3 regions of the Vicingus serpentipes genome follow, and region 3 is predicted to be linked to each of the others. Evidence: riboswitches for the same ligand, from Rfam matches in the RefSeq annotation. Region 3 holds a riboswitch; each other region holds the start of a gene.
What was found. Region 3 has a riboswitch for S-adenosylmethionine ahead of FRY74_RS06390 (hypothetical protein). Riboswitches for the same ligand answer to the same signal wherever they lie in the genome.
Positions count from the first base shown of each region.

Region 1 (10,498 bases), on a different contig from region 3:
TAAAGAAATGGTAGTTAGGGGAGCTCCATTAATTGGAGTTACTGCTGCTTATGGAATGTACTTAGGTTGCATAGAGGCTTTAACGCAAAGTAATCCAGATGAATATTTAAAACAAGTTGCTAGTAAATTAAATGCTACTCGACCAACAGCCGTTAATTTGTCATGGGCGGTTAATGAAATGGAATTAGCTTTAAAAAATGCATCTGATACGGATGAAAGGGTTAGGGTTGCTTTAAAAAGAGCACATGAAATAAAACAAGAGGATATTGATATTTGTTTTAATATTGGTCAGTATGGCTTAAAATTGATTCAAGAAATTTCAAAAAAGAAAAATGGAAAACGTGTAAATATTTTAACTCATTGTAATGCTGGTTGGTTAGCAACAATAGACTGGGGAACAGCTACTTCCCCAATTTATCAAGCACAACAAGCAGGTATAGATGTACATGTGTGGGTGGATGAAACAAGACCTAGAAATCAAGGCGCTAATCTAACAGCTTTTGAGTTGAATCAGCAAGGAGTTCAACATACATTAATTAATGATAACACCGGAGGTCACTTAATGCAACACGGCATGGTTGATATGGTAATTGTGGGAACGGATAGAACAACCCGAAATGGCGATGTAGCTAACAAAATTGGGACTTATTTAAAGGCGCTTGCAGCACACGATAACAATGTTCCTTTTTATGTGGGGTTACCTTCTTCTACCTTAGATTTTGATATGGTTGATGGGGTGAAAAATATTCCAATAGAAACTCGAGATGAGAATGAGGTAAAATATATTCAAGGGAAAGTTGACGGTGAGATTAAATCAGTTTTGATTTGTCCAGAAACAACACCCGCAGCAAATTATGGTTTTGATGTTACTCCTGCAAAATATGTTACAGGATTAATAACTGAAAGAGGAATTTGTGAAGCTTCAGAAAAAGGTATACAACAATTATTTCCAGAAAAATTTTAAGATGAGTAATCAGGATCAATTTATAGATGAAGGTTATATTAAGTATAATATTAACTGGATTAATGAAGTATTACCCATAGCTGTTCCCAATCAATTGATGCATTGGAGAGATAAAATGCACGAATTAAAACAAATAGGGCATTATGCTGATATTAATATTGGATATGGTAATATAAGTGTAAAAACAACTAAAGGGTTTTTAATTTCAGGTACTCAAACTGGAGATGTCTATCCTATCCAGCCAGAACATTTTACCTTGGTTACTGATTATGATATAGAAGCAAATAGTGTTACATGTAAAGGCGAAATAAAAGCATCATCAGAATCTATGACCCATGCAGCAGTTTATGAAGCTGATGAAGCTATTAATGCCATTATTCATATTCATAATCAAAAGTTATGGGAGAAATTAATGGATAATGTGCCAACAACAAAAAAGGAAGTACCTTATGGTACTCCAGAAATGGCGAATGAAATTTTCCGTTTATTTAAAGAAACAGCAGTTCAACAAGAAAAAATAATTGTTATGGCTGGCCACGACGAAGGAATTATCTCATTTGGTAAAGATTTAGAAGAAGCAGGAGAAATCTTACTTAATTTCTTGGCAAAGTTCAATTAGAACTCCATTAGTGCTTTTAGGGTGAATAAAACAAACTAATTTATTATCAGCACCTTTTTTTGGTGTTTCATTTAAAATAGTAAAACCCTCTTTTCTAAGTCTTTCCATTTCAGCATAAATATCTTCTACATCAAAAGCAACGTGATGAATCCCTTCACCTTTTTTATCAATAAATTTGGCAATAGCACTATCTGGATTTGTAGCTTCTAATAATTCAATTTTGTTTTCTCCTACTTTAAAAAATGAAGTCGACACACCTTCGCTTTCTACAATCTCTGTTTTGTATGGCTCTTGATTAAAAAGTTTTGAATAAATTTCATTAGCTTTTTGTAAATCTTTTACAGCAATACCTAAGTGCTCAATCTTTTCCATAATTATTAGATATAAAAAAAGTCCCGTTTTAGCGGGACTTTAAATTGAATTAAATTCAATATTATTTTTTTACAAAAGTATCAGTTTTGTTATCGTAGTTTAAGTAGTAAATACCTTTTTTAAGGTTAGTTACATCTACTTTCTCTCCAAATCCTTTTTTAACAATGTTACCAAAGCTATCGTAAACTTCAAATAAAGTTTCACCTGTAAAGGTTACAAAATCTTTCGCTTTAATTGGGCTAAATGATACTTCACCTAAAGTAGAAATGTATCTTGAAGCTTGAGAATACCTTGGCTTGCTAGAATAGTCAACTTGTTTTACTCTAAATTTATTTTCTCCTGAATGAGGAGTAATTTTAAATTCATACTTATTGTCTTCAGCAGAACCATTTCCATCAACTTCACCAACCTTTATCCATTTGTTCCATCTGTATTGCTCAACAATGTAAGCTAATTTTCCAGTTTCATTTTTAGTTACCCAGGTAAAACTTCCGTCCTTAGATACATCCATAGAAACAATTTCGAAAGTACTTTTTGGTTTTAAAACCTCTGGATTTAAAACTTTTGGCTTACAATCATCTTTATGTTTGATTTTAACAATTACAGGATCACCAACTTTTAATTGGAAATTTGCAAAGTCAATTTCAAAAGCACTAGAGTTAACTTCATCAGTAGTTACTTCACCGTTTATGGTTACTTCAAAAGTACAGAAACCAACGCCGCTTCCTGCAAATGGGTTTTGTACATAAAGGTTTTTACCTTGGTAATGACCTTCAAGAACTATTACTCCTGCATTAACTTGAAATGCGAATAGAGCTACAAGTAGTGTGGTTAAAATTTGTTTCATTGCTATAAAAATAACTATTATAGGTTTAGTTTAGTGTGCAATATTAAAGCTTTATTTAAAATATTAAAAATTTTTTTCAAGTTTTATCAGTAATAAAACTTAATTAGTCGATATTGTTAAATAATTAATAGCGCAATTAATTGGTTTAAAATTAAAAAGATAAAAGCTTAAATCAAAATTATTTATAATCTTAACGTAAAAAAATTAATTTCGCCGTAAAATTATTTTATTGATAAAATGAAGAGAATTAAAATTAGTGACTTGTTTGCCTCGGCAAAAATTGGTGAAGAAGTATTGGTAAAAGGCTGGGTAAGAACGTTTAGAAGTAACCGTTTTATTGCTCTTAATGACGGGTCTACTATAAATAATATTCAAGCAGTTGTTGATTTTGAAAAAGAAGATGAAAGTCAATTAAAAAGAATAACAACGGGATCTGCTATATCTATAGTAGGAGAAGTGGTTGAGTCGCAAGGTAAAGGTCAAGATATAGAAATTGTTGTAAAGTCATTTGATGTTATTGGTGATGCTCATCCTGATGAATATCCTCTACAACCAAAAAAACATTCACTTGAATTTTTAAGAGAAAATGCTCATTTACGTTTTAGAACGAATACGTTTAGTGCAGTTTCTAGAATTCGTCATAATATGATTTTTGCAGTACATAAATTCTTTAACGATAAAGGGTTTTATAATGTGCATACTCCAATAATTACGGGCTCAGATGCTGAAGGTGCAGGAGAAATGTTTAGAGTAACTACGTTAGATTTAAATAATGTTCCGAAAACAGATGAAGGAAATATAGATACAAAGCAAGATTTTTTTGGAAAAGAAGCTAATCTTACTGTTTCTGGTCAGCTTGAGGCTGAATTAGCTGCTTTAGCACTAGGTCAGGTTTATACTTTTGGACCAACTTTTAGAGCTGAAAATTCAAACACTACGCGTCATTTAGCTGAATTTTGGATGATTGAACCTGAAGTTGCATTTAATGATTTAAATGACAATATGGATTTGGCAGAAGAAATGTTAAAATACTGTGTACAATATGCTTTAGATAATTGTAAAGAAGATTTAGATTTTTTAAGTAGTCGTTTAATTGAAGAAGAAAAAGGAAAGCCGCAAGACCAACAATCAATGGAATTGATTGAGAAATTAAAAATGGTAGTTGATAATGATTTTGTTCGTTTAACTTATACTGAAGCGATTGATATTTTAAGGAACTGTAAACCAAATAAAAAAGGAAAATTTCAATATAAAATTGAAGGTTGGGGAGCTGATTTACAATCAGAGCATGAAAGGTATTTGGTAGAAAAAGAATTTAAAAAGCCTGTAATCTTAACTAATTATCCAGCAAACATTAAGGCATTTTATATGCGTCAGGATGATGAATTGCCAGAAGCTAAACCAGGAATGGAAGTTGGAACAACAGTAAGTGCAATGGATATTTTATTTCCTGGAATTGGAGAAATTGTCGGTGGGTCGCAAAGAGAGGAAAGATTAGATGTGCTAAAACAAAAAATAGCTGACTTTAATATACCTGAAGATCATGTTTGGTGGTATTTAGATACTCGTAAATTTGGAACAGTTCCTCATGCTGGTTTTGGTTTAGGATTTGAACGTTTAATGTTATTTGTAACTGGAATGACTAATATTAGAGATGTAATTCCCTTTCCAAGAACACCAAAGAACGCAGAATTTTAATAGAAAAATAAAAAATATATAATAGCACCTTTAAAGTTTTATAATTTTAAAGGTGTTTTGTTTTGTTAAGAAAGAATATAATTTGGATAAAAGTCAATTCTGTTGATAATTTCCGAATTTAATTAGGAAATTGATAAAAGTGTAAATACTTTTGTGCTTTGTTCTTTTAAAGAAAAATTGTCTGCACGGACTCCGTGCTTATCAAGAAAAGTGGAGGGATTAGGCCCTGTGAAGCTTTGGCAACCAACTATAAGTTTCGAATATTCGAAATTGGAAAACCGGTGCTAAATCCTATTCCGTTTATTCGGAAAAAGATAAGTAGAGAAATATATTATAACCCTTCTGCTTATTTAAAATAATAGAAGGGTTTTTTTGTTTTATGGCAAATATTAGAGAAATATTAAAAGAAAGAATTTTGGTGTTGGATGGTGCTATGGGAACAATGATTCAAAGGCATCAACTAACTGAAGAAGATTTTCGTGGTGAAAGATTTAAAGATCATTCTTGTTCTTTAAAAGGAAATAATGATTTACTTTCTATTACTAGACCAGATATAATTAAAAGTATCCATGCCGAATATTATGCAGCTGGTGCTGATATAGCTGAAACGAATTCTTTTGGAGCGACATGGGTTGCTCAAGATGATTACGAATTAGCTTCAGCGGTTTACGATATTAATTATCAATCAGCTAAGCTAGCAAAAGAAGTAGCAAACGAGTTTACAGCAAAAGAGCCTAATAAACCTCGATTTGTTGCAGGTTCAATGGGACCTACTACTAAGCTTGCATCTATGTCTCCAGATGTAAATGACCCAGGATTTAGAAACATTAGTTTTGATGAGTTGGTGGATGCTTTTAAAGAACAGGCAAGTGGATTAATTGATGGTGGCGCAGATTTATTATTGGTAGAAACTATTACTGATACCTTAAACGCAAAAGCAGCGTTGTTTGCAATTAATGAAATTCAAGAAGAAAAAGGAACTGATTTACCAATAATGATATCAGGAACAATTACTGATGCTAGTGGTCGAACCCTTTCAGGTCAAAATACAGAAGCTTTTGTTATATCTGTAGAACATGCTAAACCAATGACTATTGGTTTAAATTGTGCTTTAGGTGCAGAAGCATTAAGACCATATTTAAAAACTATTAGAGAAAAATCTGATAGTTTAGTTAGTGCTCATCCAAATGCAGGCTTACCAAATGAAATGGGAGCTTATGATGAATCACCAGAATTTATGGCAAAACAAATTAAAGTCTTTTTAGATGAAGGGTTGGTTAATATAGTTGGTGGTTGCTGCGGAACAACACCTGCACACATTAAAGCAATTGCCGATTTAGCTTCAACTTATTCTCCAAAAAATAATTAAGCATGAGTTTACATCCAGACTACAAAGGAGATTACAAATACAAATGGACAAACTTACCTTACCTAAAACTAAGCGGTTTAGAACCATTAATTGTTACTCCAGAAGTTAATTTTATCAATATTGGTGAGCGTACAAATGTTGCCGGGTCAAAGAAGTTTTTAAGATTAATTAACGAGAAGCAATTTGAAGAAGCATTAAGTATCGCTCGTCAACAAGTAGAGGGTGGGGCTCAAATCATCGATATTAATATGGACGATGGTTTGATAGATGGAAAAGAAGCGATGGTTAACTTTTTAAAGTTAGTAGCTGCCGAACCTGATATTTGTCGAGTACCAATTATGATTGATTCCAGTAAATGGGAAATTATTGAAGCTGGGTTAAAAAATGCACAAGGAAAATGTGTAGTAAATTCAATTAGCTTAAAAGAAGGAGAAACACAATTTATTGAGCAAGCAAAAACTATTTTAAGATATGGTGCTGCTGTTATTGTAATGGCTTTTGATGAGCAAGGACAAGCAGATAGTTATGAAAGAAGGATAGAAATTTGTGAAAAATCATATCGAATTTTAGTGGATAAAGTAGACTTCCCTCCTCAAGATATCATATTTGATCCTAATATTTTTCCAGTAGCAACAGGAATGGAAGAACACCGAAGAAATGCATTAGATTTCTTTTTGGCTACTCGTTGGATTAGAGAAAATTTACCTGGAGCTCACGTTAGTGGAGGTGTAAGTAATGCTTCTTTTTCATTCAGAGGGAATAACACCGTTCGTGAAGCAATGCATTCTGCATTTTTGTATCATGCTATAAAGGAAGGAATGGATATGGGGATAGTAAATCCAGAAATGTTAGAGGTTTACAGTGATATTCCGAAAGAGTTATTAGACAAAGTAGAAGATGTATTATTGGATAGAACTGATGATGCAACCGAACGTTTGTTGGATTATGCCGATAATGTAAAAGGAACAGTTAAAGAACAAAAGTTAGATTTAGAATGGCGTGAAGGTTCTTTACAAGAAAGAATTACACATGGGTTGGTAAAAGGAAATGCTGATTTTATTGAAGAAGATGCTGAAGAAGCTCGTTTGATTGTTGATAGACCGTTGCAAGTTATTGAAGAATACTTGATGAATGGAATGGGAGTGGTTGGAGATTTGTTTGGTTCAGGAAAAATGTTTTTACCACAAGTTGTAAAGTCTGCTAGAGTAATGAAAAAAGCCGTTGCTCATCTACTCCCATACATAGAAGCTTCTAAAGAAGAAGGTTCTAATGCTGGTAAAGTTTTGTTAGCAACAGTAAAAGGCGATGTTCATGATATTGGTAAAAACATTGTTGGAGTAGTTTTAGGCTGCAATAATTATGAGGTAATAGATTTGGGTGTAATGGTTCCTTGCGAGAAAATTTTACAAGTAGCTAAAGAACAAAATGTTGATTTAATTGGACTTTCTGGTTTAATTACGCCTTCGTTAGATGAAATGGTTAATGTAGCCAAAGAAATGGAGCGAGAAGGATTTACAATCCCATTATTAATTGGAGGAGCAACTACTTCTAAAGTGCATACTGCTGTAAAAATTGAAGAGCATTATACAAAAGGACAAGCAGTTTATGTATTGGATGCTTCTCGTTCTGTAACTGTAGCAGATAGTTTGTTAAGCGACAAAAAAACTGAATATGTTAAAGCGATTAAAGCTGAATACGAAACCGTAAGAACACATTATAATAATAAACAGGTTAGGAAAGAAATGCTTTCGTTAGTTGAAGCAAGAGCTAACAAATATAAAATTGATTGGAATACAAGTAAAATTGTTAAGCCACAACTATTAGGAACAAAACAGTTTGAGAATTATAGTTTAGAAGAAATTTCTGAATACATCGATTGGACTCCTTTCTTTAGAACATGGGAATTAGCAGGAAAATACCCAAACATTTTAACTGATGAAGTAGTAGGTGTTGAAGCAACAAAAGTATTTAACGATGCGCAAAAAATGCTGAAACAAATAATCGACGAAAATTGGCTAACTGCTAAAGCAGTAATCGGAATTTGGGAAGCAAATACAATTAACGACGATACCATTGAAGTGTATGAAAATGGAAATAAAATAACTCAACTACATCAATTAAGACAGCAAGGCAAAAAAGCTAAAGAGGCTGTAAATATTAGCCTAGCTGATTTTATTGCACCAAAAGAAACTGGAAAAATCGATTATATTGGTGGTTTTGTAGTTACAACCGGACATGGAATTGAAGAGCACATTGCACGTTTTGAAGCTGACCACGATGATTATAATTCGATAATGATAAAAGCTTTGGCTGATAGATTAGCAGAAGCTTTTGCAGAGTTGATGCACCAAAAAGTGCGTAAAGAATATTGGGGGTATGCAAATAATGAAAACCTTAGTAACGAAGATTTAATAAATGAAAGTTATAAAGGAATACGACCAGCGCCAGGTTATCCGGCTTGCCCAAATCATACATTGAAAACGGAGTTGTTTAAAATTTTAAATGCAGAAGAATTAACGGGTGTAACGTTAACAGAAAGTTTGGCAATGTACCCAACTGCTGCAGTAAGCGGAATGTATTTTGGTAACGAAGAAGCTAAATATTTTGGAGTTGGTAAGATAGAAAAAGACCAAGTACAAGCTTATGCTAATGCTAGCGATTTTTCTTTTGAAGAAGCTGAAAAATGGGTTAGTGCTAGTTTGAATTATTGATTGAGGCACAATTTTAGCATAAGAAGATAAAATTTATCTTTGTGCCAATGATTCAAAAAATAGTTATAATAATTTCAACGTTTTTCTTTTTACTTTCTATTCAAGTAAAAAGCCAAAATGCAGATTGCGATAATTTATTAGAATTAACAGATACTATTTATGTAGCTAAAAATGTTACTGGTTTTGGTAATAAGAAAGAATTTTCAGGTAATGATTTAGAAAATAAACTAGGGTTTGAAGAAGAAGCAAATTCAATATGGTATTTAATAAAAATGCCAGCAAACGGAAAGTTTACATTTGAAATTATAGCGCAAAATAAACAAGATGATTGGGATTTTTTATTGTATGAATATAAAAGTATGTTCTGCAAAAGAATAGATTCCAATAAAATTAAACCTATTAGAAGTAACTTATCCAGAAGTGCAGTAACAGGTTTGTCATTAACATCAACTCAAGAATATAGTGCTGCAGGGTTGAACGATAATTTTAGCAAGTTCGTTAATGTGCAAGAAGGTGATGAGTTTGTGTTGGTAGTTAATAATCCAAAAAAAGCAAACGCAACACATCAGTTAGTTCTGCATCTTCCTCAAAAAGAAAAAATAACTAAACCAGAAGAGGTAATAATTGAATCAAAACCAGATCTTAACAGAAAAAAGTTTACACTCGAAATAAAAAATAAATTAACAAAAGAAAAAATTCCTGCCAACGTAAGCATCAATGGGTTAAGAAATGATGCTATAGAGCTGTCTAATTTAACAATTTATGAAACTGAAGTAACTAAGCAAAACTATGAAGTCAACGTGATTGCATACGCAAAAGACTTTATGCTTTCTTCGTTTGATTATAAATTATCCAAAACAAAAGGGAGCGATAGAGAAATTATTTATTTAGAACCTATAGAGGAAGGAAAAAAAGTAAACTTAAAAAACATTCAGTTTTATGGTGAGCGGGCAGATTTTTTACCAACTGCAGAAGGCTCTTTGAATTCATTATTAAAATTTTTAGAGCAAAACTCAACAATTAAAATAGAGATAGAGGGGCATGTAAATGGTCCTGAAAAACCTAATACAAGTGCTTTTAAAAAGTTGTCATTTGCTAGAGCATTGGCAGTAAAAGATTATTTGGTTGAAAATGGTATTGATAGTAATCGAATTCAATATATTGGTTATGGAAATTCACAAATGCTTTTTCCTTATCCTATGAAAGAGGAAGAGCATTCAGCAAACAGAAGAGTAGAAGTAAAAATTATTTCAAAATGAGTATAATATTAGGAATTGAAACAGCTACAAAAATGTGTAGTGTTGCATTGAGCGATGGCAATGGTTTATTAGCTCTTAAAGAAGTTGGGGGAGAATATTCTCATGCTGAAAATTTAAATTTATTTGTAGCTGAAGTTTGTAAACAAGCTGGTAAAGAATTGAAAGATATTGACGCAATAGCAGTTAGTAAAGGACCTGGTTCTTACACCGGTTTGCGAATTGGAGTTTCTGCTGCCAAAGGGTTTTGCATTGCTCTAGATATACCTTTAATCAGTGTTGATACTCTAAAAGCTATGGCTAAGAGCCAAAATCATCAAAATTCACTTTTTTGCCCAATGATAGATGCTCGGAGAATGGAGGTTTATACTGCTCTTTATACAGCTAATAATGATGAGGTTTCAGCTATTGAAGCTAAAATAATCGATGAAAATTCTTATAAAAAAGAATTAGAACATGGTAAGATTGTTTTCTTTGGAGATGGAGCAGAAAAATGTAAGGCAACATTTGGAAATCATCCAAATGCTATTTTTGTTCAAGGGGTTCATCCTTCGGCAAAATTTGTTAACGAATTAGCGTTTGAAAAATTTAAAAGAAAAGAATTTGAAGATGTAGCTTACTTCGAGCCTTTTTATTTAAAAGATTTTATAGCTACAACGCCT
Region 1 is NZ_VOOS01000006.1:3,988-14,485, forward strand. It holds gene mtnA (S-methyl-5-thioribose-1-phosphate isomerase) at 1-964, shown strand, start outside; gene FRY74_RS11430 (class II aldolase/adducin family protein) at 966-1,583, shown strand; gene mce (methylmalonyl-CoA epimerase) at 1,554-1,955, opposite strand; gene FRY74_RS11440 (T9SS type A sorting domain-containing protein) at 2,017-2,802, opposite strand; gene asnS (asparagine--tRNA ligase) at 3,040-4,500, shown strand; SAM riboswitch class I at 4,696-4,821, shown strand; gene FRY74_RS11450 (homocysteine S-methyltransferase family protein) at 4,880-5,869, shown strand; gene metH (methionine synthase) at 5,872-8,580, shown strand; gene FRY74_RS11460 (OmpA family protein) at 8,628-9,839, shown strand; gene tsaB (tRNA (adenosine(37)-N6)-threonylcarbamoyltransferase complex dimerization subunit type 1 TsaB) at 9,836-10,498, shown strand, end outside.
Region 1: linked by a shared signal. The riboswitch ahead of FRY74_RS11450 (homocysteine S-methyltransferase family protein) and the one ahead of FRY74_RS06390 (hypothetical protein) in region 3 are both predicted to bind S-adenosylmethionine.

Region 2 (10,498 bases), on a different contig from region 3:
GTTGTTGCAAATAAGGTGTTGCAAAACAATTATCAACTATATATAATAATTTGTGCTGTTTCGCAAAATTTCCCAACCATTCTAAATCAATAATATCTACTCCTGGATTGGTTGGTGTTTCTATAAAAACCAATTTAGTATTTTCCTGAACTGCATAACTCCAATTTTCGGTATCATTAATATCTACATAAGTAAATGTAATTCCCCATTTGGGTAAAATTTTGGTTAAAATAGTGTGTGAAGAACCAAAAATAGAACGACAGGCCAACACATGATCACCTTGTTTTAATAAAGCTCCAAAAGTGGTAAACACAGCTGCCATACCAGTAGCTGTAGCCCAACCAGCTTCAGCACCTTCTAATGCACAAATTTTTTGTATTAATTCCGTTGTATTTGGGTTTGAAAATCGACTGTAAATATTGCCCTCAACCTCATCAGAAAACATTGCGCGCATTTGTTCAGCATCATCAAATACAAAACTTGAAGTTAAATGTAATGGTGTCGAATGTTCGTTAAATTGTGAACGATCACTCTGAGTTCTTACGGCTAAGGTTTCAAAATTTTTCATAGTTACTTTATTGTGTATGTTGCTGTAATTTCTATCTCTTTATTTAAACTTAATGCTACTGAACAGTATTTTGTTAAGGTTAAATCAATTGCTTTTTCAACTTTATCAGCATCTAGACTTCCTGTTAAAACAAAATGAACATTGATACTCTTAAAAGCTTTGGATGGTGTTTCATCTCTTGTAGCTGAAACTTCAACCTGATAATCGTCTAGTACCTGTCGTTGTTTTTTTAATATTAAACCTAAATCTATGCTTGCACAACCTCCTAAACCCATTAATACCAATTCCATTGGTCGAGCTCCTTTTCCTTCTCCTCCAATCGCGGGATTCGCGTCAATGTTTACGATAATTTTATCTTCATTTTTAGCTTCATAATGAAAAGCTTGATTGACTCTTTTTAAATTTACTTTCATAACTAGTGTGGTAATTTTTGTTTTAATAACCCATAACTAAATGTTCCAAGTACAGCAAAGATAATTGGTATTATCATTACAAAATTACCCGCACCTAAATGAACAAATAATGGAGCTGTACATGCTCCGATAATTGACCAGCCTAGACCAAAAATAATTCCACCAAATAAATTAGCTTTAAACTGCAACGGTTTTCTTAAAGTGTCAATCGTTGAATTGTTAAACGATTTTAGGTTTAATTTTTTAATAATGATTACCGAAATTATTCCTACTAAAATTGCAGATGCTATAACTCCAAACATATGAAAAGATTGGAAATGAAACATCTCAACAATACGATACCACGAAACAGCTTCAGATTTGATTAAGATAAATCCAAAATAAAAGCCAAGAATTACAAATTTTAAATTTTTCATAAAATATTATCTAATATTAAAAAAGTACCAATTATTCCGCCAATAAAAAACCCAATTACTGCAATTAAAGAACTTAAACTTAACAACGATAAGCCTGTAATGGCATGTCCTGAAGTACAACCGCCAGCATACCTAGAACCAAACCCAATTAGAAAACCTCCTAAAGCAATAACTAATCCTGTAAGAGAAAATAGATTGGACCAATTAAAAATAGCTTTTGGGAGTATTCCGTTTACTTCTATATTTTTGGATCCAAAATATAATATTCCAGTATCACTTAGTTCTCCTTGCTCTACTAAAATAACCTGAAACAAAATAAACCCAGAAATTATAACGCCTAATACAAAAAGAAAATTCCAGAAATAACTCCTTACACTATAAGTAAAATATTCATTTTTACTTACTCTTGATAAAGTACAGAAATGCTTAAATATTGATGAAACACCAAACTTTTTATTATCTATAATTAGTAACATAGGTACTATTAGTCCCAATAATGGGCCAGAAATATACCAAGGCCAAGGTTGTTTAAGTATGTTTATTATCTCTTCCATATTTTTTACAAGTGTAATCCACACTCCGTTTTAGGGTTATTATTCCATCTTCCATCTCTTTCTTTTCCGGGAACAGTACAGTGTTTACAACCAATAGAAGAATATCCTTTAGATACCAAAGGATGGAAAGGTAACTTATTTGTTTTAATATACTTTTCTCTGTCTTTTTTTGAGACATCTAATAATGGGTAAAATTTTAATATTCCTCCACGGTCTTCAAAAATATCTAAGCTTGCTCTATGATCGCTTTGCCATTCCATTAACCCAGAAACCCATACAGTAAAATTCTCTTTTATTAAAGTTAAAGGCTCTACTTTATTTATTGAACAACAAAGATTAGGGTCTTTTTTCCATGTTTCATCTTTAGTTGTAAAATCATGTTTCCATTTTTCTGCACCAATACTTTCTACATTTAAGGCATAAAGCTTTGTCAATTCTTCTTTATATTGTAATGTATCATCAAAATGATATCCCGTATCGATAAAATATATTTTTTGTGCTGAATTTACTTTAGAAAAAACACGCAATAAAAAAGCAGAAGTGGCTGCAAAAGAAGATGTTAACATTATTTCCGTCGCATCAAAATCTTTATACAATTCTTCTATTCTTTCTTCCACAGAAAGTAAGTTATACTTTTTGTTTAGCTTTTTTATTTCTTCTGCTGAAATCTGTCTTTTTATATTACTCACACTCATTAGTTTAAATATATTTTGAAATCTTTTTTTACCAATGTTAATTCATCAACAATTTTTGAATTACTATTAAGGGCAATAGTTACATTATTTAAATTTTCAATTTTATGATGTAAATCAGCCTTTATTTTTTTTCGAATTGAGTTTAATAATTTAGTAGAAAATTCTACTTCATCAGGAATCACATCTTCAAAATACATTCTCATTTTTTTAGCCAAAGTTGGTGATTGTCCATTTGTAGAAATACCCAATTTCAAAGCTCCTTTTGTAACTATACTCCCCAAATAAAAATCACATAATTCGGGGTCGTCAGCAACGTTTGTTAAAATATCAAGACGTTCAGCATCTTGTTTAATTTTAACATTTAACGCTCTATCATCAGTAGCTACAATTAACAAATTAATTCCTTCAATATCTGTTTTGTGATATTCTTTTTCAATCAATACAACGTTACTATAAAAATGAGATAACTCAATAATTTTATAATGAAACTCTTTAGATACAACAGTAATATTTGCTTGAGGACTACTTTTTAATATGTAGGTTAATTTTTCTAATCCAACCTCTCCTGCTCCAATAATTAAAACATCTATTTTGTCCAGTTTTAAAAAAATAGGGTACAATGTATTTTTAGTTTCCATAATAATTCAAATTTGAGATTTCATTAATCAATACTTCTTGCTTTAAAGCCACTACTTCACCAATAATAATAATTGCTGGCGACTGAATGTTTTCTTCAATTTTTAATCTTTCAATTGTATTTAACGTACCATAAATTGCCTTTTCAGATTTTAATGTTCCGTTCTGTATAATAGCAATCGGTACATTCCCTTTATTTTGTTTTTTATAAAGATTAACAATTTGTGTTAACTTGTTTACACCCATCAAGATAACTACCGTTGAGTTAGTTTGAACAGCTAATTTTATATCTTCTGAAAGTACTCCATTTTTATTAGTAGCTGTTAACACCCAAAAACTCTGACTTGCTCCTCGATGAGTTACAGGTATTTTCTGAGAAGCAGGAACTGCCACTGAACTTGAAATACCAGGAATTACATTTACTTCTATCCCAAAAGATTCAACATATTGCAATTCTTCATAACCTCTTCCAAAAATAAATGGATCTCCTCCTTTTAATCTAACCACTTTGCCATAGTTAAAAGCATGATCTATGATTAGTTTATTAATTTCATCTTGTCCAAAGCTATGTTTACCCACTCTTTTACCAACGCACATTAGTTTTGCAGAAGATTTAGCATGTTTTAAAACTGCTTTATTAATTAATGCATCATACAGAATTGCATCTGCATTTTTTATCGCATTAATTGCTTTTAGTGTTAAAAGCTCTGGATCTCCTGGCCCTGCTCCTACTAATGTTACTTTTGATTTCATTTTAATTTTTCAGTTCTGATTCTAGTCTATACTCTTCAATATTTTTAAGTATCGATTTAGCATCTGTTAAATATTTTAAAGCAAATTCTGCTGTTGGTTTATTCCCTTTAATTTGATAAACCAACTCCGAAAATGTAGTTTCTAATTTTAGTGCTTGTTTTGTTCCAAATTGTTCTTCAAATTGCGCTATAATTCCTGCTTGGGTATTCGTTTTAATTCCATCGGCAACTAACAAAGCTTTTGCTGAATTGATTAAAGACGTGTAAGAATGATAAATACTATCTGCCCATTGTTCATCATTTAAGGCTTCTTGAGCATAAGTCAATTTTTCTTTACTCTCTACTAAAATAGTACTTACTAAATCCAACACAACGCCAGCACACTCACCAACTCCAATTGCTTTAACATAAGCTTTATCGTATCCCCAATCAATAAATTCATCTTCTTTTAGGTTTGATGTATCTGATAAAGGTTTTAATAATTCGTAAAAATATTTTTGGCCTTGTCTATCATAATACGTTAAAAAAGATTCTTCTTCAATAATGTTATCTTCATAATCATCCAACAGCAACCTTAAAGCGTTTGGACCTCGTTTACTTGGAATTTTAATCACTTTATCAGCAAATCTTCCTTTTCCGTCTCCTAGAATTCCTCCACCCAACAAAACTTGTAAAGCAGGAGCAACTAATTCACCAGATTTGATTGACATTCCTTGAAACCCAATATGAGCAATGGTATGTTGCCCACAAGCGTTCATACAACCACTAATTTTTATTGTAATCTCTTTATTTTTTGCATATTCAGGGTATTCCTCTTTAAGCACTTTTGTTAATTCAGATGCTATTCCTGTGCTGCTAGCAATACCTAAATTACAAGTGTCTGTTCCCGGACAAGCTGTAATGTCATGCGTAGAATTATAACCAATTTCAGTAAACCCTAATTGCTTTAATTCGACATAGAAAAAAGGCAATAATTCTTCTTTTACATGTCTTATTAAAATATCTTGTCGTAATGTTAACCTTAACTCATTTCCAGCATAATCACGAATTAAATCTGCTAACTTTCTAGCTTTATCCGTATAAAAATCTCCTAATGGAACTTTTATTCCAATAGCATACAACCCTTCTTGCTTTTGTTTAATTACGTTTACTTTTTTCCATTTTTCGTATGCTTTTTCATCCTCAATTTTTACTTTAAAAATTGTAGGACTTGGAATTTCTACTGGCACATCATAAGCGGATGTATCAATTGGGTAAGTTAGATAAGATAAGGCCTTCTGTTCTTCCTCAATCAGCTCTCTTAGCCTATCTAATCCAACATCTCTAACTAAAAATTTAAATCGTGCTTTATTCCTATTTGCCCTTTCACCATATCGATCAAAAACTCTTAACACACTTTCTATAAATGGTATTATTTGCTCTACGGCTAAAAATTCATAAGCTACGTCTGCTAATCGAGGTTGAGAACCTAATCCTCCTGCAATTAACACCTTAAAACCTCGAATAATTACTCCATTTTCAATTTTGGTTTTTGCTATAAAACCTAAATCATGCATATAACTTAATGCCGTATCTTCATCACTTCCTGAAAAAGAAAGCTTAAACTTTCTGCCCATATCTTGCCCAACTGGATTTCTTAAAAAGAATTTAAACGCAGCATCAGCATATGGCGAAACATCAAAAGGTTCCTTAGGGTCAATTCCTGCAGTTTCAGATGCCGTTATATTTCTTACCGTATTTCCACAAGCCTCTCTTAAGGTAATATCACTTTTTTCTAGTTCTGCCCATAACTGTGGTGTTCTATCTAAACTCACATAATGAATCTGAATATCTTGTCGAGTTGTAATGTGCAACCTTCCTCGCGAATATTCATCCGAAACATCAGCTATTTTATGTAATTGCTCAGAAGTAACTTTGCCAAAAGGTATTTTAATTCTAACCATTTGAACTCCAAACTGACGTTGCCCATATACTCCACGAGCTAATCGTAAGCTTCTAAAGCCTTCTTCATTGATCTTACCTTCTTTAAAAAGACGAATTCTTCTTTCTAAATCAATAATATCTTTCTCAACAACTGAATTATTTAAATCTTCTAATTCTGTTCTAAAACTTTTCATTGTTAAGCATATTGTAACGCATAAGCGAATTCATATTTTTTATTTAACTGCTTTAAAGCTTCATCTGTAAGTGCTATAAGAGATAATTTTTCATCCAATAACTCTTCTTGAATTTTAATTAAGTCAGCAATACTCACTTTAGCATACCCTTCTGATTTGTTGATAATTACAACCTCTTCAATATATTTTTCAAACTGGGTTATTTTATCAGAATAAACCCAAATAAATTCTTGAGTTTCGTACTTAATTCGCTTTCCTGACAAAATTTTATCATACTTGTATTTATAGTTTTCTGGTGCTTTATAGTCGCTATAAATTACTTGCCCTGTTGGCAAACTACCCGCTCCTTTGCCAATTAACGTTTGTTTTCCTATACTTTCTGAAACAACTTCTACAGCATTAAACTCATTGTCAACATTATAAAAAACGCTATCGTTAGTTATAAAAGTTGGTAATACTGATAACCATAGTTTATTGTTGTTCGATTTTACCGAAGCAATTAATTTAATTTTTAAATTATTTTCTCGAGCAAATGCGATATCACTGTCAGTAATATTTTGAATCCCAATTTTTAACACTTTAGATGGAGAAATAAATTTTCCAAAAGCATGAGTAGTTAAAATCAGCAACTTATACAAGGCATCACTTCCACTAACATCAGAAGTTGGATCAGCTTCTGCAAAACCTAACTTTTGTGCTTTCGCTAATGATTCTTGATAAGAAACATTATCCTTAAATATTTGTGTTAGAATATAGTTTGTAGACCCATTAAATATCCCTTGAATTTGAGTTACAGTATCTAAACTGTAATAATCATTTAAGGTTCTAATAATTGGAATACTTCCACAAACAGCTCCTTCATACAAAAATCTTCCTTTACTTTTATTTTCTAGTTCAAGTAATTTTTCTAGATTGTTAGCTATCATTTTTTTGTTTGCAGAAACTACATTTTTACCAGCTTTTAAAGCTTTAGTAACTATATCAAATGCTTCTTTATCATCACTAATTAATTCAACTACAGTTTCAACAGATTTATCATTAATAACTTCATCTGCCTCCGTAATAAATTTAGCTTTTACTTCATCTCTTTCTTTATTGTTGTTTTTTATAACAATTTTAGGCAACAGCTTTTCTTCTTTATTTTCTTCTAAGTAGCTGTAAAATCCTTGACCTACAACTCCAAAGCCAATTAATCCTATATTTTTATTAAGCGTACTCATATCGTTTAGTTTTTAATTTTTGTGTTAAATAAAATTTTTCAAATAATTCTTTTAGTTGGTCTGTTTCTATTAAAAATCCATCATGACCATATAATGAATCTATTACTTCCAATTCAGCATCTTTAATGCTATCTGCTATTAAAATTGACTCAGAAACTGGAAACAATAAATCAGAATTTACAGCTACAACTAATGTGTTTGCTTTAACTTGATTTAATGCTTTAGTAATGCTTCCTCTGCCTCTACCCACATCATGACTATCCATCACCTTACTTAAGGTCCAGTAAGAAAAAGCATTAAAGCGATTAACTAATTTTTCACCTTGATAATTTTGGTAAGACGAAGCTTTATAACAATCAATTCCCTCTCTATTGTCCTCTTGAGTTGCTCGATAAGTATTGTAATTACGATAGCTTAATAATGCAATAGAACGAGCTGCTTTCAACCCTTTTAAACCCGCATCATCGCTGTAAGAATACCAACTTCTATCAGCTTTAATTGCTAAACGTTGACTTTCGTTAAAAGCAATTCCCCAAGGAGAATGCTTTGCATTAGTAGCTATTAAAATTAAATTCTCTATTAAAGATGGATTTATAATGCTCCATTCTAACGCTTGTTGCCCGCCTAATGAACCGCCTAAAAGAGTTTGAATTTTTTTAATCTGTAAATAATCTTTCAACAGCTCAAATCCATTTACAATATCTCGAATAGTAAGTTGAGGAAAGCTATGGTAATATTTATTTCCATTATCAGGATTAATTGACAAAGGTCCTGTAGATCCATAAGCCGACCCCAAAACATTTGCGCAAACAATAAAATAGTTTTCAGGATTATAAAATTTGCCTTTACCAACTAATCCATTCCACCACTCTTCAGGATTTGAATTAGCTGTTAAAGCATGTGTTATCCATATCACATTATCGCCTGTTGAGTTTAACTTACCTATAGTAGTATAAGCAATCTCTATCTTTTGTAGCGATTCTCCAGATTCTAATCCGAATATTTTGTTGTATTTATAAGTTTGTAGTAACATTTTAAAAAATAAAAAATGAGATTTTAAGATATAGTTGTCTCCTTTGTTTTGGAGAAACATTACCTAAGTTTTCGAGAAAATAATTGAATAACTAAATGGTAATGTTAATGACTGAAACAACAGCACATAAATGGCACTACACAATTATGATGAGCCCTTAAAGGCAAATTAGAAACACAACTTACTTGTAGTAAGTTTTTTGTCTTAATTGATGAATAATTCGTTTTCATTTTGCAATTTTTTATATGTTCCGCAACATCGCGGATAGGATTTGGCACCGGTTTTCCAATTCTTTTTACAGAACTTTTAGTTGGTTGCCAGAAGGTCAAAGAGCCTATTCTCTCGCTTCTTCTTTATAAACAATTACAATTCACTGGGTGAGTGGTAACTGAAAATCAATGCAAATATAAAGAACAATGTTTTATAATTCAAAATTTAATTCTGTATTTTTATTATAAAAACCAAAATTCAATACATTATTTTGAAATGATAAATTAAAAGGCACAATAAAGTTGTTTTATAAATAAACAACAAAAGAAAAATTATGATATTACTTTAAAATAATTCGACCTAGTTTTTCAGACAATTGGCGCTGCACACCTTTTAGGTGCTTATATTCAGTCATTAGCCTAATTTGTTCTATATCGTTCTTTTCTATTTTAAGTTGTGAACCGATCTCTTCAAGTAAATATTCTACCTTCGTGGCTTTAAAGGCGAAAACACTATTAAATATTGCCATTTTAACCTGGCTTTCTTCAGTTTTAACAAAAATGCCGTGGTTTTTCCAATTTTCACTCACTTCATATTTGTTTGATAGAACATCAATCGCTAATCTACTTATATCTTGATTTAAATTATTGATAAAATCTTGGTGTGTTGGAATTCGTTCTTCATTTACCATCTCAACATAATGATTAAAAGCTTCTTGTAGTATTGGGTTGTCAAACGTTAATCCGTCACCATTAATATTAGACAGAATATAAACTGCAGCTGTTACTTCTTGTTGTTGAATTTCTTCATTTTCACCCAACACATCTACTGTAATTATTTCGGCTCCATAAGAAATTAATAACCTTATAATTTCATGCTCCCAATGTGCTACCTTACTTGAAATACTTGAGCTTTTTTCTTCTTGTGGTTCGTAAAAGTCTTCAATTGGTGGTGGACCATCATCAAAATGTTGCTGTTGAGGCTTTGAAGCTTTACCCCGTAAAATTTTATTTGTTTCGTTAATTAATGCCTGCTCACCTATATCAAGCAGCGAACTACATTCTTGCGTATAAATAGAACGTTTAATTTGATCAGGGATTATTGCAATACTAGCAACAATTTCTTTAATTAATTCAGCTTTTTTAATGGGGTCATTTCCAACTTCTTCTAATAAAACCGAAGTTTTAAAACGAATAAAATCTTGAGCATGCTCTTTAATATATGCTATTAACTCATTTGAAGAATGATTTTTAGCATAAGAATCCGGGTCTTCACCATCAGGAAAAAGAACAACCCTCACATTCATCCCTTCTTGCAAAATCATATCAATACCTCTAAAGGAAGCTTTTAATCCAGCTGCATCTCCATCATAAAGAATTGTAATGTTTTCGGTAAAACGTTTAATTAATCGTATTTGCCCCTCCGTTAAAGAAGTTCCTGAAGAAGAAACTACATTTTCAACACCTGATTGATGTAAAGAAATAACGTCAGTATAACCCTCTACCAAGTAGCAATTATCTTGCTGTATAATTTCCTTTTTGGCAAAATAAATACCATAAAGCACCTTGCTTTTATGGTATATTTCTGATTCTGGTGAGTTTAAATATTTGGCAGCTTTTGCCTCAGTTTTTAAAATACGACCTCCAAATCCTAAAACCCTTCCTGAAAGGTTATGAATAGGAAACATTACTCGTCCTTTAAAACGATCGAATTTCTTCTCTTCTTTAACTATTGTTAAACCTGATTTTTCAAGAAATTCAATACTATGACCATTCTTTAAAGCCTCATCTGTAAAAGCACTCCATTCATCTGGGCTGTACCCCAACTCAAACTTTTCAATAATATCTTCTCTAAATCCTCGCTCTTTAAAATAGCTCAATCCAA
Region 2 is NZ_VOOS01000004.1:70,093-80,590, forward strand. It holds gene FRY74_RS09065 (O-succinylhomoserine sulfhydrylase) at 1-568, opposite strand, end outside; gene FRY74_RS09070 (OsmC family protein) at 571-981, opposite strand; gene FRY74_RS09075 (YeeE/YedE thiosulfate transporter family protein) at 984-1,397, opposite strand; gene FRY74_RS09080 (YeeE/YedE family protein) at 1,394-1,951, opposite strand; gene FRY74_RS09085 (phosphoadenylyl-sulfate reductase) at 1,957-2,646, opposite strand; gene FRY74_RS09090 (precorrin-2 dehydrogenase/sirohydrochlorin ferrochelatase family protein) at 2,646-3,284, opposite strand; gene cobA (uroporphyrinogen-III C-methyltransferase) at 3,274-4,035, opposite strand; gene FRY74_RS09100 (HEPN domain-containing protein) at 4,037-6,151, opposite strand; gene FRY74_RS09105 (homoserine dehydrogenase) at 6,154-7,371, opposite strand; gene FRY74_RS09110 (homoserine O-acetyltransferase family protein) at 7,358-8,404, opposite strand; SAM riboswitch class I at 8,643-8,766, opposite strand; gene dnaG (DNA primase) at 8,955-10,498, opposite strand, start outside.
Region 2: linked by a shared signal. The riboswitch ahead of FRY74_RS09110 (homoserine O-acetyltransferase family protein) and the one ahead of FRY74_RS06390 (hypothetical protein) in region 3 are both predicted to bind S-adenosylmethionine.

Region 3 (10,498 bases):
TCTAATTTTTGTCTTATCACCTCTCTTGAGTATCCTATTTCATCTTTTCCTTTAAAATCCCATTCATTGGTTTGAGGGTTTAAGTAATAAAGATTAAAGTTATCGCCAGCTTGCTCTGAAGCTAACGCAACACTAATACTCTTTCCTTCTTTGATGTATATTGGATTATTATTTTGGTACGCTAAAACTTCAAACATTCCTCCACTTTCAAATACATACTCTTCTCCATTTTCATTATAATTCATAGGCATGCCCGACATAAAAATGTCTTTTTGATTTAGCACTTCTCTAAATCTTATTTCAATTTCTCCAACAACTTCGTTACCATTCGAATCAACTAAAATATTTGGTGGTAAAACTATTCGAGTTCCATTATTTGTTGTTAATTGAATTTCTTTATCAGAAAGTATAACTTTATGAGACTCTGCATTTAGTTCTTCTTCTATTGGCGATTCATAAATCATTTCATAAGCTAAATTATTTGGGTTTTCTGTAGAAAAATTAGCTTGAGAATTATAGAGAACTATTGAAGTAACTACCGCAGTAAGAACTCCTCCTCCTAAAAAGTAGGGTGACTTGTAAAATGGGATTTTCATGGCGTAAAATTTATTTAAGACTCCGTTGAAATTTTTAAATTTCATGGCTTCTTCTGGGGTTAATTTGTCTTTGATATTTATATTTTTCATGACTATTATTTTTTAATAATATCTTTTAGTTTGGCAATAGCTCTGTGTGTTTTTACACGAGCATTAGTTTCTTTAATTTTTAATATATCTGCTATTTCACTAAATGATCTATCTTCAAAAAAACGTAACTCAATTAATTCAAGATCTTCAGCGTTTAATTCTGTTAATGCATTTATTATTTTTTTAGTTTTATTTTCTTTTTCTTCAATTAAAGAATTGTCTTCATCAGCAGAATCCATTAAGTAATTCAACTCATCTAAGCTCACTGATAAACATTGATTTTTTTGATTTTTTCTGAAATAATCAACTACTTCATTTCTTGCTATTTGAAACAACCAGCTACCAAATGGAAACCCTTTCGATTTATATTGCTTAATTCTTTTTAATGCTTTAGCAAAAATTAGAGAGGTAATTTCATCGGCCTCATTAGTATCATATACACGCTTGTATACATAGTTAAATATTTGCAAGAAATACTTATCGTATAATGGAGCAAATTCTCTTGGATCTTTTTGAGATTTTAAAACAACCTCATCATCTCTTAAGATGTCCTTATCTGTTTGATGGTATGTTAACTTTTCACTCATGTAGTTGCTTTAAATTGTTTTCCTTTATTAACATAACGATCTATTAATAATTCGTTACAAACTTTTTAATTTATCCGTAAAAATTCCTGAACTCATGTTACATATAAATATATCTTCAATCAAATTGTTCTCTTTATTAATTATATAAGAAAACTCAGGTTTACTCCTATTTCCAAAAAACTGAAGATTTGCTTTTCCATACTTACATCCCATACATTTTCCTGGTTTAATTGTGGTTTGGAGTACTCCTTTAAGTTTAACATCTTCAAACGTATTCTTTAAAGATTGTAAAAATCTATACTTATCTAAATCTTGAAAATATTGATTCTCGTTAATAAGAGGTTCAAAAAGTGAAGCATCTAAATTTATGCAAGCATCAATAAAAGCTTCTTCAATAATATTATCATGTATACCTTCTAGTTCTTGATTTACTTTTAGTTTTATTAAAGTCTCCATATAGATTAACTGTTTTATTTCATTAATAATAACTTCAAAATATATAATGTGTTACATATTTTGTAACAAATAATTTTTTGTACGTTATAACAATGTACTAAACTATAATAATTATGCTTGAAACTGTTAATGAATTTGATTTAAAAGGCAATGTAAAAAGTTGTTCCGTTAACACATATCAGTATAATAGTAATGGTGTTTTAGAAACAGATGTATACCATAAATATTTTGTAAAATTTGACACTAACAACCAACTTATAGCCTACATAGATTCTGATAGAGATATAGTTTGTGATTGGAATTATTATACAAATGCTATTGGATTAAAAGAATATACTTCCAATAAAGACTTTATTCGAGTTTTACACCTTGATGCTGAAACGAATGATTTTCGTTTTGAAACAACTCATCAATTTAACAAGCAAGGATTTTTAGTTCTATCTTCTGTTGTAAATTACAACGGCGATTTAACAATGTATACAAGATATTACTATGATGATTTTAATAGGTTAATTAGAGTAGTTGAAACTCGAGTGGAAGATTATGAAATTGATAAAATTTATAAAGAAGAACTTTATGAATACAACTTAGATGATGACTTAATTAGCAAAAAAACAATGTATATAAATCATCCTGAATATACTACAACAGAAATGTATACGCTTGATAATAATAAAAATGTAGTTTCAACAATCAAAAAAGATGTTTACAAGGTTGTTTTAAGTGAACTAAAATTCGACTACATATTTGACCAATATGGAAATTGGATTAAACAAAGTGTATACAGAAATAACAAAAAAGTAAGTTTTACTAAACGAAACATACAATATCATTAAATTTAACTACATGAATAATCTAAAAACATACCTGTATACACTATTAACCACATTTATTATTATTGGTAGTGTTGCTTTATATTACTACATTGATAAAAAAGATATACCATATATAAACTCTAAATATACTTTTGGCATTGATGTTTCACATTATCAAGGACACATAGAATGGAGTAAGGTGAAAAATTCGAAACACAATATAAAGTTTGTATTTATTCGATCTTCAATGGGAGTTGACGGAAAAGATAAAAAATATAACTACAACTGGATAAATGCAGAGAAAAATGGTTTTACTAAAGGTGCCTATCATTATTTTAGACCAAATGAAGATGCACAAAAACAATTTGAAAATTTTAAAAACATTGTTAAACTAAAAAAAGGAAACCTTGCTCCTGTTTTAGATGTAGAAGAAATTGGGAGATTATCAAAAAAAGAGCTCCAAAAAAACGTTTTATTATGGCTAAAAGCAGCTGAAAATCATTATAAAATAAAACCTATTTTGTATACAGGTAGAAAGTTTTATACTGATTATTTAAAAGACTTAAATCAAAGCCATAACTTCCCTATTTGGATAGCTTCTTATTCTAATAAAGATAGCCTAAAAGATGTAAAATGGGATTTTCATCAGTTCACTGATAAAGTTAGAATTGATGGTATTAAAACTAAGGTTGATGGAAATGATTTTAATGGTAGACTAGAAAGTTTATTAGATTTTTCTTTATAGAATAATAACAATAAACCATAATAAAAATTCACTTTAATTGTTTGATTATCTTACTAACCCAATTTAATCGCTTAGTTTCATTGTGTTCTTCTCTAGGCCATGGATGATAATATTGATAATCCTCTTTTTTATCACCTAATATTTTTCTAGCTGTAGGAACCAATACTTTATCATAAACTGATTCTTTTATTCTTAATAAATCTTTATTCGTTCCCCATCCTATTAAAATTGGTGCTTTATCCGACAATTGTTCAAATATTTTATCCAATTCTCTTCTTCTTTCATCTTTAAAAATAGACTCTTGTAAATTCTCTAACTTAATTTTACTTCCATCTACATATCTTGCAATTACATCTTTAGAGTTGGCATCACAAATATCAAATAGATTAATTACAATGGCCTTCCTCCAATTTTGATGAAGCATTAATCTAGAAATTTGATATTGTGTAACATCAGGTTCACACTCTACAAAGTCGTTCTTGACTTCGTCTAAAAATGCTCTCTCATCATAATCAATACTTCCCAATGCTTTACTCCCTCCTGGATTTATCATTACCACCAACAAATCAGCAGCAACATCAAAACCGGCATCATTGCCTTTAATTATTAATTGATCTCTATAGTTTACTCCATTTGATTTATAATAAGATCCTGAATAATTGAATTTCTTATTTAATACATCTGTACCTAATAAACTTGCCAGGTATTCTGTTTTAATATCCATTTCATTACCAATATCAACCTTTAGTTGTTTGATTAAAATCGAAGGAGTTCCATATTTATGTTTGTACTTATAATAAACCGTGTCTTTATTTAATAAGTCTAAATGATCATACTCTCCTTGCTCAACTAATGGAACAGCTAATTTAGGATGTTGTCGATTAAAATAAGTATATAGCCAACTTGTTTCAAAACGACCTTCTAAAATTTGATGTTTTTCTGTAGCTCCAGCCTCATCTTTGAAATACTTAACCGCAAAATAATCTTTATTTCGATACTTAAAGTTGATATAAACTCTCCCCCATACTAAACCAATTTGTTCTGTTAACCCTGCACTTTCATATACAACTTCACTCTTCTTTATTAAAGACTCTAAGTTCTCATTACTTTTTTTTAAGGCAGCGTTTTCAAGAGCTAATTCATCATTTTTTTTTTTAACTTCTTCTATATCATTATTAAGCTGATGAGTAACCTCATCTTTATTAAGCAATAGTTTACTATATTCTTCTTCGGTTAATTGAGCTTTAGTTTTAGTTGGGATTTTGTTTTTATCAAACTTTAAACCTTTTAAATTGGGAGTACCTGTGTCTCTTAGATACCATACCCAATAATCATGAGTCCATTCCAACATAAAACATGCTTCCTCCTTAGTGATTTCAATTTCTTCAATAAATTCTCCAGGGTGTGAGGCATCATTACCTAAATTATAACAATTCCATAATTTTTTAATAATCCTATCTGGACAAACTTTTTTAAATGGGTCTTGATGAAGTAAAGACGCACCACTATAAGGCCTAGCCTTATTTTTGTAATTTTCTTTTTCTGGAAATTCAATTTCTTTATCATTGTAAACCTGATATAAAAATGCCTCCAACACTTTACGTAAAAGAGAACCTGTTAAAGAAGAGTCTATAGGTACAAGATCTTCTGCTGTTTTTAATCGTTTATAATAAGGTGTTCCTACTAAAAATTCAAAATTCGATTCAACCATATTTAATTTAAAAAATTCTAATTTAAAGCTTTTTCTACTTAATCTAAAGTTTCTTGAACAAGCCACTCTAATCTTTTTTGCATAATACTTTTAATATTGATAAGCTAATCTTCATTTTCAGGTTTAAGTTGGACTATTTCTATTAAGATACTATTCCATATACCCAGTACGGTTTCATCCCTTCTTCTTTGCTAATTCGCAACCTCATCTTTCTTAAATTATCATATAGTTCTTTCTCTTTATCATTAAACTGATAATTGGTAGATTTTTGAATAAATACTAAAACTTCAAACGCTCCTGCTTAGTTTTTATTAGTGACAACTTAATCTCATCCATATTCTTTAAATCTTTAGTAATAGGTTTTTGATTAAGTTTTATAAACTCTTTTATTACAAAACTTTTTAGTCCTTGCTTATCTTTGAGAAGATTCTTCAGCTCAAAATCTTTATCGTCTCCATTAACAATAATTAAATTAAAAAGATCTTCCGTCAAAGCTATTTCAACCGACTCATTTAAAATAGGATTGTACTTTTTGATAAGAGATTTTATTTTCGACTGCTCTTTCTTATTCATTAAATAAATTTAAGAAATTAGATGAATAAATTATTTTTTTTCTCCTACTTGTAACAAATTTTATATAACCGCGTTATAATAACAAACAATGTATCTTGAATCTCTTTTTAAGAGATACCAACCGAGCAAAAAAGCAACGGTGGTTTAGTATACGGGCAGTCTGTCAAAAACAATTAACCTCAGCTGCCAAAATATTAAAAAAGATACATTGAATTATTAACCTTTTAAATTAATGTATCATGAATCAAATTGAATTAAACAGAATTAATGAATCTCATATAATGAGAGTTGATAAGCTATACAGAATGCATGGAGGCTTATCTTCAAGATTAATTAGCTATCAAAACCAAACAATGTTTTTAGAAATAATCATTTCTAATCGTTGGAGAAAAGATAATTTGACCACAGCTAATCAAATTGCAAAATGTTGGAAAGAATACAATAATCAATTAGCCAACTCAAGCTTCTTTAATGTCAAGATAAAAAGAACAGAAGGAGAAACTGGTTTTGTGATGGGACTTAAAGAAAAGCAAAGTAAAACTGACTTAAAGAAAAAAATTGAAAATTTGGTTAGAGGAGAAAAGAATACCATTTTAATTGAAACTATTAAAGGTACCCTTTAATCAAAACCACAAGCATCAAGAATCTCATTATGAGATACCCTCCGAGCAAAAAAGCCACGGTGGTTTAGTATGCGGGCAGTCTGTCAAAAACAATTAACCTCAGCTGTCAAAATACAATTCTTAGATGCATAAGTAAATTATTTATTAACTAAAACTTATGTACAATGAAAACAGAAACTAAAATTCCTAAAGATGTATCCATAAGAGTAGATTATAACTATCTAGTTATTGATGGTAAAAAGTTATTTGATAAACTCGGGTATAAAACTACTGCGTTTTTTAAAGGACTTAATCTCCATTCTCATGACAGTCTGATCTACTTTTTAGACATGGGACATTATGGAATCTCACAACTTCACGATAGGCTAATTGATTTTGGATTAGTATTAAACAAAGATTTCATCATCGATTCTGCTCATTCTTTTTATGGCGTTGAAAGAATACAACACCTTCAGCCAAAAGTAAGAGAAATAAACTTTGAAGTAGATTGGCTTAAAGGAGCTCAAACTGAAAATGGAACATTCTTATGGAGAACTAATAGAAATTAAAAAAACAATTATCATGTATCTTGAATCTCTTTTTAAGAGATACCAACCGAGCAGAAAAGCAACGGTGGTTCAGAATACGGACAACAGTCAAAAAAACAGACTTCACCTCCTAAAACAAATCAAGTTACATGAGTTAAATTATTTACCAATCTAAACTTATGTATTATGAGCATTTACCCAAGCACTAAACAAATTTTATTTCTTGAACTTGAATATCATTATATTCTTGATGCCGTTCTATGTTATTATCAAGTAAAAGATAATCGACTAATCATTAGTATTAACGATAATAGAGAGGAGGCTGAAGAAATAAAAGATTATGAAGTTACCCTCAGCTATCCACAAATAAGAATCTTCCTACATTATCTTAAAATTAAGTCCCTTCCAACTATTAAAGTAATTCTTCACGACATTGTTAGGTTAATCTTTCAAGAATATAAACCAATGTTTGGTTATGGAAGGTATGGCCGAAGTAATGTATTTACTGAAATTGAATTTGACCTAATCGTAAAAGAAATTCTCGAAATACCTGAGAAAAATAAGAAAGCAGCTTTAAACAACATTACTCCATTTATCACATTTCTTGAAGAAAGTAATTTAAATCCTATACCTACAGGCTATACAGAAAAAAGCTGGGTAGCAAAATGTCCTCTATCAAACGGAAAGCACTTTATAATGGTAACTACTACTGATGACGAATGGGGTTGTGGATATTGTAGGAAAAAAGGCAGTCAGAAAGATTTAGAATTATGGATAGAAGAAATTAGAATAGAACGTGAAGAAAAAGAAAGGCAATCACAAATTGACAAAAAAATTAACCAAGATAATACTAGTCAAACAAATGATCGATGGCCATATTAATTAACCACTAAAACCCAAATATTATGAAAACTACAAACTTGATTATTATAGCTATTTTATTTTCATTAGATAGCTTCTCTCAATATCAAAAACCATTTCCTAAAGAAATAGATGAAATGTTAATTTCTTATGGATTCGATATTAATACAATTCAAACTCTAGACTTTGTTGAAGAATTTGATTTAACAGAAGGACAAATCTTTAAGATGTATGATAACGAAACATTTCTATCAATTGAAGACACTTTAAATAAAGAATTTCAAATATGGGATGTGTTAAGAAAGAATTGGGAATTAACTATTGATAACGACTTACTCGTATTAAAAAGAAAAAAATTGAAAGGTTACACAGAAATAGAACCTCTAACTATGAAAATAAATACTGCAGTAAAAGCAGTGTTTTCTAATGGAGATATTGAATACGAATACCGAGCAAACTTGTTAAAAGAAATATCAAATGGTAATATAAAAAGAAGTATAGTAAGGTATAACAAAAATGGAGAGTTATATTCAATTTGGTTTGAATATCCTGACGATACATTTGCTTCCTGGATTTTTTATGACAAACCTTTGACGAAAATTAAATACTAGTTATTAAATCTATGAGAAACATCAAAATATCAGAACTAAATAAGGAGGAAGTTTACTTTCTCCTTATTAAATACATCAGAGAAAAATACCCTGAAAAACTAAAGTTTAATCCAACTTTAATCTGCTATAACAATAAGATTATAAAATTTGGAATGAAGAAACACTATGGTATTTTGATTATTGAATCTAACTCTCTATTAAATCAATTAAAATGAATACAATCAATTCTAATTGAGTACTCGAAACGAGTTAAAATAATTTATAAGAAAAATTAAATTACTAAATTTACGTTAAATACATAGTGCGAATAAACGTACCGTTACGTTTATTCGGATGTTAGCTGCAATGCTTGGGGACAGTGCTAATTTGAAACTCTATAGCTTTAAACGAACAGACAGAAAACAAAAATGGAACTTGACTTAGACAACATAGAATTTCAAACGGCTCTTGATTTAATTCAAGAGACTAATCAGTCATTCTTTTTGACAGGTAAGGCAGGAACGGGCAAGTCCACTTTCCTCAAACATATCGTTGAGACGACTTCAAAAAACTATGTTGTAGTTGCCCCGACAGGTATTGCAGCAGTAAATGTTGGGGGCGTTACCATACATTCCTTCTTTCAGTTCCCACTAAGACCGCTATTGCCTGAAGACGAAGACATAAAAGTGTTTTGGAAAAATTCAGAGAAAAGAAAAATCATTTCTGCAATGGACACTTTAATCATTGATGAAGTATCAATGGTCCGGGCTGACTTGATAGACGGAATTGATTACTCATTGAGGCGAAATGGAGGCAATCCAAATTTGCCATTTGGCGGAAAACAAGTTGTTTTTGTTGGCGATATTTTCCAATTAGAACCTGTAACGATTAGAAAATCTGGTGAGCAAAAAATCATAAATGAAATATACGGCAGTGCTTATTTCTATAACGCAAAGGTTTTTGAAAAGATAAATTTGTTTACAGTTGAGTTACAAAAGGTTTACAGACAGACTGACCTTGTATTTATTTCTCTGCTTGATAAAGTCAGAGTAAAAGAAACATTGCAAACAGACATTGATAGACTAAATAGCAGAGTATTTTCTGAATCCGAGTTAAAGAAAAAAGAGTTTGCAATTACTCTTACAACAAAAAACGATTTAGCAGACAGAGTAAATTCTATCAAACTCTCGGAACTAAAAACAAATCCGTTCCAATACACAGCGGAGGTTTCAGGCGAATTTGAGGAAAGTAAATATCCAACAGAACCTGAAATGATTTTGAAGGAAGGTTCTCAAGTAATTTTCATTAAAAACGATACAGACAAACGCTGGGTTAACGGAACAATTGGACAAGTAAATGAATTGACCGACACGACTATCAAAGTAAAACTTAAAGACGGTTCAGTTCATTCAGTTGATAAAAGAGTTTGGGAAAACATCAAATACCAATACAACAAGGAGAAAAAGAAAATTGAACAAGAAATTGTTGGAACGTTCAAGCAATATCCTTTAAAGTTAGCTTGGGCAATTACAATTCATAAAAGTCAAGGTTTAACCTTTGACAGAGTTGTAATTGATTTTGGCGATGGCACTTTTGCAAGCGGACAAGCATATGTCGCTCTAAGCAGAGCAACAACCTTTGAAGGACTTTTTCTCAAGCAAAAAATGCACACAATGGACATTTACATTGATGAAGAAATAAAGGACTTTGCAAAATCATTCAATGACAAATCCTTAATCAATCAAAAGTTAAATGAAGGGAAAGAAGTTTATCAATTTACCAAAAATGAAAATTGGGAAAAGGCAGGAAAATATTATTTCAAGAAAGCAATGTCTTTTTTGAAATTAAACCAGTTCAATGCTGCATATGAAAATCTGATTACTGGTTACGATTACATAACATGCGATTGCACTATAGGTGATTGGTTCAACAAAGACGAAGTGTCTGAAATATTTTCAAACGCAACAAACTTTGATTGCTCTGCATTCAAGTTGGATTTCTTGAAATCTTTTATTTTCTACCACACAGATAAATATGCTGCGGCATTAAATTCAATTAGCAGTTTTATAGATTTACAACCATCAAACGAAATCGGGTATTACTTCAAAGGCAAAATACTTAATGGTTTAGAAAAATACACAGAGGCACTTGATAATTTTAAGAATGCACTAAACCTTAAAAGAAAAAGCAGAACGCTATACAGAATTGGGAGAACAAAAGAGGAATCTCTAAATGACTATGGCTTAAATGAAATGTATGAGGCTATTGTTATGAATCCTTCAAGCGGACATGCACATTGGCATTTTGCAGAATATGCAATTAGA
Region 3 is NZ_VOOS01000002.1:529,114-539,611, forward strand. It holds gene FRY74_RS06350 (hypothetical protein) at 1-686, opposite strand, end outside; gene FRY74_RS06355 (RNA polymerase sigma factor) at 692-1,273, opposite strand; gene FRY74_RS06360 (hypothetical protein) at 1,328-1,729, opposite strand; gene FRY74_RS06365 (hypothetical protein) at 1,843-2,565, shown strand; gene FRY74_RS06370 (glycoside hydrolase family 25 protein) at 2,576-3,289, shown strand; gene FRY74_RS06375 (hypothetical protein) at 3,318-5,000, opposite strand; gene FRY74_RS06380 (hypothetical protein) at 5,280-5,573, opposite strand; SAM-I-IV-variant riboswitch at 5,659-5,754, shown strand; gene FRY74_RS06385 (hypothetical protein) at 5,813-6,196, shown strand; SAM-I-IV-variant riboswitch at 6,204-6,297, shown strand; gene FRY74_RS06390 (hypothetical protein) at 6,361-6,744, shown strand; SAM-I-IV-variant riboswitch at 6,755-6,849, shown strand; gene FRY74_RS06395 (hypothetical protein) at 6,910-7,605, shown strand; gene FRY74_RS06400 (hypothetical protein) at 7,629-8,195, shown strand; gene FRY74_RS06405 (AAA family ATPase) at 8,603-10,498, shown strand, end outside.